2 regions of the Microbulbifer salipaludis genome follow, and region 2 is predicted to be linked to the other one. Evidence: predicted binding sites of a transcription regulator. Region 2 holds the regulator's gene; the other holds the start of a gene.

Region 1 (4,420 bases), on a different contig from region 2:
CGCCGGGTGAACGACCACCACCAGCGGTCACTCCCCGACTATGCGGCCCTGTACCAGTGGTCTGTGGATAACCGCGAGTCTTTCTGGGGCGAGCTCTGGGACTATGGTGAGGTTGTGGCCAGTGCGCGCGGAGAGCGTGTATTGGGCAAAGACACCATGCCCGGTGCCGAGTGGTTTCCCGACGCGCGTTTGAACTTTGCGGAAAATCTGCTGCGGTTCCGCGACGACCGCGTGGCCCTGATCGAGCGCCTGGAAAATGGTGGGCGCCGCCAGCTCACCTACGCGCAGCTGTTCGAGAAGGTCGAGCGCCTCGCCGCTGCGCTGGTCAGTGCGGGTGTGGGCAATGGGGATCGGGTTGCGGGTTTTATGCCCAATATCATCGATACGGTGGTGGCCATGCTGGCTACGACAAGCCTCGGGGCTATCTGGACGTCCTGTTCCCCGGATTTCGGAATCAACGGGGTGCTGGATCGTTTCGGCCAGGTAGAGCCGAAAGTCCTGTTTGCCTGTGAAGGGTACTTTTACAACGGTAAAACCATCGATTCCCTGCCGCGTTTGGCACAGATCGTCGAGCAGATCGAATCTATTCAGCAGCTGGTAGTGGTGCCAGTGGCGCGCGACGCCTCGCAGACCGCTGACGCCATTGGCGGCCTGGACCGTGCTACTACGCTGGATGCCTTTACCGAAACGGCACCGGCGCGCCCGCTGAGCTTTGAACAGACGGCGTTCAATCACCCGCTATATATCATGTACTCCTCCGGCACCACTGGCGTGCCCAAGTGCATCGTCCACGGCGTCGGCGGTACGCTGCTGCAGCACATCAAGGAGCACCGGCTGCACACCGACATCTCCCGTGACGACACGCTGTTTTACTTCACCACCTGTGGCTGGATGATGTGGAACTGGCTGGTGAGCGGGCTGGCCTGTGGCGCGACCCTGGTGTTGTACGACGGCTCGCCGTTTTACCCCGCGGCCCAGTGCCTGTGGGATATGGCCGATGAGGAAAACATCAGCGTGTTTGGAACCAGTGCCAAATACATTGCCGCACTGGAAAAGGCCGGCTGCAAGCCCCGCGAGAGTCATCAGCTGGAGCGCCTGCGGGCGGTACTTTCCACCGGTTCGCCGCTTGCCCACGAGGGATTCCGCTATGTGTACCGGGATATCAAGGCCGATGTCTGCCTGTCGTCCATTTCCGGCGGCACCGACATTGTGTCCTGTTTTGCGTTAGGCAACCCGGCGCTGCCGGTTTACCCGGGCGAGCTGCAGTGCCGCGGCCTGGGCATGGCGGTGGAAGTCTGGAACGACGATGGCAAGCCGGTGCTCGAGGACAAGGGCGAGCTGGTGTGCGCACGATCCTTCCCCTGCATGCCGATCGGTTTCTGGAACGATCCGGATGGCAGCAAGTACCACGGCGCCTACTTCGATAGCTGGCCGGGTGTGTGGGCACACGGGGACTATGCGGAAATTACCGAGCATGGCGGCGTCATTATCTATGGTCGTTCAGACGCGGTCTTGAACCCCGGTGGTGTGCGCATCGGCACTGCGGAAATTTATCGGCAGGTGGAAAAGGTCGAGGAAGTACTCGACAGTATCTGCATCGGCCAGGAATGGCGGGATGACGTGCGGGTTGTGCTGTTCGTGGTGCTGCGCGAAGGCCTGACCCTGGACGACGAGCTGACCCAGAAGATCCGTACCACCATTCGCGCCAATACCACCCCCCGCCACGTGCCGGCGAAGGTGATTCAGGTGGCGGACATTCCCCGTACCATTAGTGGCAAAATCGTGGAGCTGGCGGTGCGCAATGTGGTGCACGGCAAGCCGGTGAAAAACCAGGAGGCGCTGGCCAATCCACAGGCGCTGAAGCTGTTTGAAAATCTTGCGGCGCTGGCGGGCGAATAACGGGCGGGCAAGTCACAGGCCGGGCGCTGGCAGCAGCGCCCGGCCTGGTGTTCTCTGAACTGCTGTTTCCTGATCTGCCGTCTTCTGAAACGGCAAAAATACCGGGTGCAGGCATCGCCTGACCCGGCTAACGGTTGGGGTAAATGTCCCGGCGGACTCTTCTCCGCGCAGTGCGCGCCGATGCAATGCGATCAGGCTGGCGCTGAACTGCCGGTCAGTGTGTGACGGGAGGCCGCCTGGAATTTCTGATCAGGCGGCTTTCATGTCCTGCATTTGCTGGCCCGCTTGCGTCTCGGCCAGCTGTGCCTGCTCTTCATTCATCTTGCGCAGCGCCAGTCGGGTGAAAAACCCGCCCATCACACATACAAAAGCGATAATTCCCAGGCTCAAAAGGCCGGAAAAGCTGGTGAAAAGGTCGATCATTGCGTCCATGATTGCCTCCAGGGTCAATTGGCGCTGGGCTTCTGAATTCGCCCGCGGCTTGTCTTTAACTGAGCCCAGTGTAAAGTTGCGCCAATTGGCCAGCTTGATTCAGATCAAGGCTGCCTGCGAATCTTTGCCGGTCTTGCGCTAAGCTGTTGGTAACTGATGGTAGTGACCAAAAAACGCCGATAATTCTGTCTATAAACCAATAAATTCACGGAAGATCAGTATGATTACCTACCTGTATTGGGCCGCCGTTATCGCCCTGGTTGTACTTGCGCTGTTTGCCGGTAGCCGTCTGGGCAGTCTGGGCAAAGGGGCAATTGTCGGCGCGATCATTTTTCTCGCCGGTTGGCTTGCCTACTACTTTCATTTCGAACAGGTTTTCGTCAAACGCTTTGGCGGTGTGATGCGTATTACCGTGCCCGAAGGGCATCGGCATCTGGGTGCCACCTGGAAGGAAGACAACCTGTGGGTGGAGAACTACAACCCCAAAACCAATGAGTGCATCTTCAGCGAGTATTCGAAGGGTAACCTGCTGGAAGGGCGGGTCATCATTCGCAATTGCAACCCGCTGATGGAACGCACCGGCTCGGTGCCGGCGCGTTGAGCTGAATCACCACCGGCCATCTGGATCCAGGCCCGTACCTCGCGGATGTAAAGAGCGGTAAAGTTTTGCTGACCGGGCAACTTTCGCCGGTGTTTGACGTCGCAGTGTAGGTAGTTGGCAAACGGAATTTTGTCTTGCGCGCATCTTGTTTCGCTTCCCGAGCTTCGGTTTTTTCTTTTGCAGTCGGTGTGCTGTTCGCATCGTTATTCCTGCTGTGGCCGCAGCAGGGCTTGGCGCTGCCGTTTTTCGATAGCCTGCCGAAATTCAAGGTTCGGGTTGCCGAAAACCGCGAGCTGCAGGAGTGGTTGAAAGACCAGCTGAACGAGCAGCGCAAATCCAGCAGCGTGCTCAAATCCTACGAAGACGCGCTGGATGTGGCGCGCTACGAGCGCGGTACGCTGGAAAAGTTATTGCGCTCCCGGGGCTATTACGATGGCCGCGTGCGCCAGTCCGTCAGCGACGGTGAGATTCTTTACCGGGTGGTGCCCGGGCGGATATATCGCGTCAGCAGTCTCGATGTACGTATGCCGCCAAGCCTGAAGTCGGGGTTTCCCGGTGTGGGGATCGGGGTTGGCGATCCGCTGGAAGCGGAGAAGGTGACCGAGGGCGTCCAGCAAATCGAGACCTACCTTGCCGAGAATGCCTGCCTGCTGAACGTGGATGTGAGTTATCAGGCCACGGTGGTGCACAGCGAACATGCCGCGCGTCTCGAATACCGCGTGGCCGACAGCCCGGAAGTGCGTATCGGGCAGATTCATGTGGAAGGCATCACCACCATCGACGAAGCCTTCCTGCGCAAGCGGCTGAAACTGGACGAGGGCGCTTGTTTTTCCCGCGGCAAGATGGATGCGGCGAAGTTGCGACTGTTGCGTACTAACCTGGTCGCCGGGGTGAACACCGAGGTCTCCGAGCCGGATGCGGGCATTGTGGATATCACCTTCCTGGTGATTGAGCGCAAGCATCGCACGGTCAGGTTGGGGGTGGGCTACACCTCCGATGAGGGGGGCGGCGTGTCGGCCGGGTGGGAGCACCGGAATATTCTGGGGCGCGGCGAAAAAATCGAGGTGGAAACCCGGGTCAATGAAGTCAAGCAGTCGCTCAAGGGGCAGCTGCTGGTGCCGCGCTTTTTTCGCGATGACCAGGAGTTTTCCGCCACCGCGGAGGCTTCCAACGAAGACCGGGACTCCTATCAGGCAGAATCCATCACAATCGGCGGCACCATTTCCCGCCGGCATACCAGGCACCGCACCTTCAGTGTGGGCAGCGAGCTGAAATTCAGCCGGGTGCAGGAAGAGGGGGAGGAGAGCGAGAACTACAACCTGTTGTCTTTCCCGCTGGGCCTGAAGATCGATACCACCGATAACCTGCTCGATGCCCGCCGCGGCGCCACGGTGGCGCTGGAGATCAAGCCCTACGTTGACCTGAGAGATAGCGGCACGCGCTTTGTTAAAAATACGCTGGTGGCTACCGGTTACCTGACCGGGGAAG
Region 2 (4,420 bases):
CTGCCGCCTACCGTGGTTCTCCAGTACTACCCGTTGCAGGCCTCTTCCCGTGTGCAGCCTTACGTGGGGCTGGGCCTGAATTACACGGTCTTCTTTGAGGAAAAGGTCAGTGGTGAGGCCAATGATATTTTTGCCTCCCTCGGCGCAACTGGCGACGCTTCCGTGAGCCTGAAGAACTCTTCTGGCATTGCCGCCGAGGCCGGGGTCGATGTCGCGTTTGGCGCGGATCAGCGTTGGCTGCTGAACCTGTCGGTGTGGTGGATGGACATTGATACCGAAGCCACGGTGAAGGTGCCGGGTGTGGGCACCGTCAGCGCCACTGTTGAGCTGGACCCGCTGGTCTACAGCGCAGGTGTTGGCTACCGCTTCTAACCTTCCCCAGTACGCTTGCGACTCACGGTAATGCCGTTGAGCGACAGGCTAAGCCCCCGGCAATTGACTTAAATCAAGTGTCGGGGGCGGGCCCCTCGGTACCTTACGCGGCAGTACGAAGCGCAATGGCTTCCCCGCACAAGTAAGGACAAGAGGTGCCTCTTCCGATGGTCGATCAAAGCGACTTTCCAGTTTCCGACATCAGTACCCCAAGTGGCGCGGGCGACCAGTCCACTGGGCCCCTTTCCAGCGCGCCTCTTTCCACGGAACTGCTGTCCCGCTATGCGGGGCCCTGCCCACGCTATACCTCTTATCCCACCGCCGACCGCTTCGTCGCGATGCAGGGAGACGATGGCTCGGCAAAGCCCTGGCATGCACTCAAGGATGTGGAAACGTTGTCACTGTATGTGCACATCCCGTTCTGTCGTTCACTGTGTTACTTCTGCGCCTGCAACAAAATCATCACCCGGCAATACGGCCTGGCTTCCAGTTATCTCGACAATGTACTGAAAGAGGCCCAGTGGTACCGCGACCGGGTCGCGCGGGCGCCGGTGGTACAGCTGCACCTGGGGGGTGGCACGCCGACCTTCCTGAACGACGGCGACCTGCGACGCCTGATGGAAGGCCTGGGGGAAATTTTTGATCTGCGCATTGGCGACGATGTGGAGTACAGCATTGAGGCCGATCCGCGCACTCTGGAAATCGAAACTTTGGATACCCTGCGGGAGCTGGGCTTCAATCGCCTGAGCCTCGGTATCCAGGATTTTAATCCCGACGTTCAGCGGGCAATCAATCGCATCTGCAGTGTGGAGCAGGTGCGGGCGCTGACCGAAGGCGCACGCGCGCGCGGGTTTGGCTCTATTTCCTACGACCTGATCTACGGCCTGCCGGGGCAGGATGTGGCGAGCCTGGAAAAGACGGTCGACGCCGTGCTTGACCTGGCGCCGGATCGCATCGCCCTGTACCACTACGCGCATCTGCCCCATCGCTTCAAGGCACAGCGTCTGATCGACAGCGACCTGATGCCCCCGCCGGCCGAAAAAATTGCCATGCAGCTCGCGGCCAGCCGCCGGCTTACGGACGCCGGCTACGTCTTCCTTGGGATGGATCACTTTGCACGCCCGGATGATGCGCTCGCGACGGCTGCCACAGAAGGGCGACTCGCGCGCAACTTCCAGGGCTATACACTGATGCCGGCGGATGCACTGGTCGGTCTGGGGGCCTCGGCCATCAGCTACAGCCGCGATGGATACTGGCAGAACCACCACAGTCTCAAGGAGTACGCCGGCGCCATCAACGCGCGCGGCGAGGCCATCTGTCGCGGCTGGCAGCTGAGCGAGGATGACCGCCTGCGCCAGTGGTTGATCATGGAGTTGATGTGCCACCTGCGCCTCGACAAGCGGGTGCTTGAGCAGCGCACGGGGCTGCCATTTGCCGACGGTTTTGCCCCGGAGCTGGCGCGCCTGCAGCCCATGTTTGACGACGGACTGCTGGGGCAGACCGAGAGTGACCTTTTCGTCACCGAGCGCGGACGCTGGTTCCTCCGCAATGCCGCCGCGGCCTTTGATACCTATCTGCACGGCACCGAGCAGTCAGCCCTTTACTCGCGGGTGCTTTAGGCGTCGGGAATCGATACAATTCCGCAATAGCAAACCAGATATGTACGCCGTGCGGCGAAAACGGTACTTCGATGAAACAGAATTCGACAGCGGTCAGTTGCGGTAGTTGCTCCGTGCGCCGGCTGTGCCTGCCCGTTGGCCTGAGCGATGATGACATCGCCCGCCTGGAGCAGGTGACGCGCAAGAAGCGGGTGGTCAGGGCCGGCGAAACCCTGTTTCGTGCCGGTGACCCCTTTGCCAGCCTGTACGCGATTCGTTCGGGCAGTTTCAAGTCGGCGGTGATTGGTGCGGACGGCGATACCCAGGTCACGCATTTTGCGTTGCCCGGGGAGTTGCTGGGTCTGGACGCTTATAGCGGCGGTTCACATCCCGGATTTGCGGAAGCACTGGAAGACAGCAGTGTGTGCGTATTGCCCTTCACCCAGCTGGAGGCGCTTGCCCAGCAGGTGCCGGCGCTACAAAAGCAGATTTACAGCATTTTTTCCGAAGAACTGAAGCAGGAGAACGAAGCCCTGCTGTTACTGGGCAAGCGCTCGGCGGACAGTCGGCTCGCGGCCCTGCTGGTGAATATCTCCAGCCGGTACTCCCGCCGTGGCTATTCCGCGAGCGAATTTGTGTTGTCCATGCCGCGCATGGATATTGCCAATTACCTGGGGTTGACTGCAGAAACCGTCAGCCGACTCATTTCCCGCTTTCAGAAGCAGGGGCTGATCCAGGTGCAGGGGCGCTCAGTGACCATTCTGGATTTCATCGCTCTGAGCGAACTCGCCGGCACCCACTGCAGTTACGAAAACTGACCTCTACACCGCCGCTTATGCGGCAGTGTCTTCTATGCGGCTGTTTCTTCCGCCAGCGTCTCATACATTGCATCGTACAGTCGCTTCACGCCGGCGTTGAAGTGCACGCTCTGCTGTTCGCGCAGGCGATCCTGGATGGCATTCCACTCATCAATAGTCAGCAGGTCGGCGACCAGCGGGAGCAGGATTTCGTTTTCCCGTTGCAGGTGGCGGCGCTGTAAATCGATATATTCCCGTGCGGCGCCGAACAGCGCCTCTCGTTCCACGGCGGCATCGTTGGCCACGGCGTTAAACAGTTTGCTCATTTTGCGGGTGGCGGCCGCAATCGCGTGGTGTTCCTTGAGGGTCTTGTTGATCACATCGCGCACATCGACGGGCTTGCCCAGCAAGTGCTCAAACACCAGGTCCTCGATCGGGTGGTGCCACTGATCCGGGTACACGGAAAAGTAATCCAGCGCCTCCAGAATCATTCCCAGCGTCGCGGGGTCGCGTTCCTGTTTGGTCAATTGCTCCAGCAAACCCTCAAACACCTCGAGAAGTCGCTGCATATGTTTGTGGTCGCAGCAAAGCTGACGGTAGATGCTGTGCATGTTATTCCTCCATGTCTTAATCCGGTCTTAGCTCGGGTGCCAGTCTTGGCATTGTTAACGGAACGAGAAAACGCCGGTTGATCTGGGTCAAGTGCGGTCCGGTTGCTGGCGCCGTTTGTGCCGGCACGATATTCGCCGAGTCCCTGCCGAGAAACTTCAGCCGCTCGGTCGGAGGTGGGATGGTTCAGCGAACGGTCGAAATCGCGTGACGGGAACTTGAAGCGCGTCGTCTATCTGCTTGAAATAGTTTCACATGCACCCTTTGCACCGCCGGGTTCCCCTTGGTGTACAATGCGCCGCTTTCTGGGGCGGGCCGGTCATATTTGGGTCGGGATTTGCCCTTGTCGAGATTATGCTTGCGCGATTCGCGCCTTATCATCCGAGGGAATACCATGTTTGATAAATCCGTCACCTTAGCCTCCTACGATCCCGATGTCTGGTCCGCCATTCAGGACGAAGACCGCCGCCAGGAAGAGCACATCGAGCTGATTGCCTCGGAAAACTACACCAGCCCGATGGTGATGGAAGCCCAGGGCTCCAGCATGACCAACAAGTACGCTGAGGGCTACCCGGGCAAGCGCTACTACGGTGGCTGCGAGCACGTCGACAAGGTGGAGGTGCTGGCCATCGAGCGCGCCAAAAAGCTGTTCGGTGCCGACTACGCCAACGTCCAGCCTCACTCCGGCTCCCAGGCCAATGCCGCGGTGTACCAGGCCCTGTGTGCTCCCGGTGACACCGTGCTGGGCATGAGCCTGGCCCACGGCGGCCACCTGACCCACGGCGCCAAGGTGAACTTCTCCGGTAAGACCTACAACGCGGTGCAGTACGGTCTGAACCCGGAAACCGGCGAAGTGGATTATGACGAAGTAGAGCGCCTGGCTTTGGAGCACAAGCCGAAGATGATCGTGGCCGGCTTCTCCGCCTACAGCCGTATCATGGACTGGGCCAAGTTCCGCACCATCGCCGACAAGGTGGGCGCCTACCTGTTGGTGGATATGGCGCATGTGGCCGGTCTGGTGGCTGCGGGTGAATACCCCTCTCC

The links. The regulator FNR, encoded in region 2, switches genes on or off when oxygen is low (the NO sensors DNR and NnrR bind a similar motif). The targets are predictions, from matches to a motif close to TTGATNNNNATCAA.
Region 1: the regulator FNR is predicted to act here: its motif matches at 2,426-2,439, upstream of JF535_RS15380 (DUF3149 domain-containing protein).

The regions. Positions count from the first base shown of each region.
Region 1 is NZ_JAEKJR010000003.1:23,481-27,900, reverse strand. Features, by position in the region: gene JF535_RS15385 (acetoacetate--CoA ligase) at 1-1,899, shown strand, start outside; gene JF535_RS15380 (DUF3149 domain-containing protein) at 2,149-2,331, opposite strand; gene JF535_RS15375 (hypothetical protein) at 2,552-2,932, shown strand; gene JF535_RS15370 (BamA/TamA family outer membrane protein) at 3,121-4,420, shown strand, end outside.
Region 2 is NZ_JAEKJR010000001.1:1,196,522-1,200,941, forward strand. Features, by position in the region: gene JF535_RS05030 (OmpW/AlkL family protein) at 1-372, shown strand, start outside; gene hemN (oxygen-independent coproporphyrinogen III oxidase) at 540-1,991, shown strand; gene fnr (fumarate/nitrate reduction transcriptional regulator Fnr) at 2,063-2,788, shown strand; gene JF535_RS05045 (hemerythrin domain-containing protein) at 2,821-3,378, opposite strand; gene glyA (serine hydroxymethyltransferase) at 3,771-4,420, shown strand, end outside.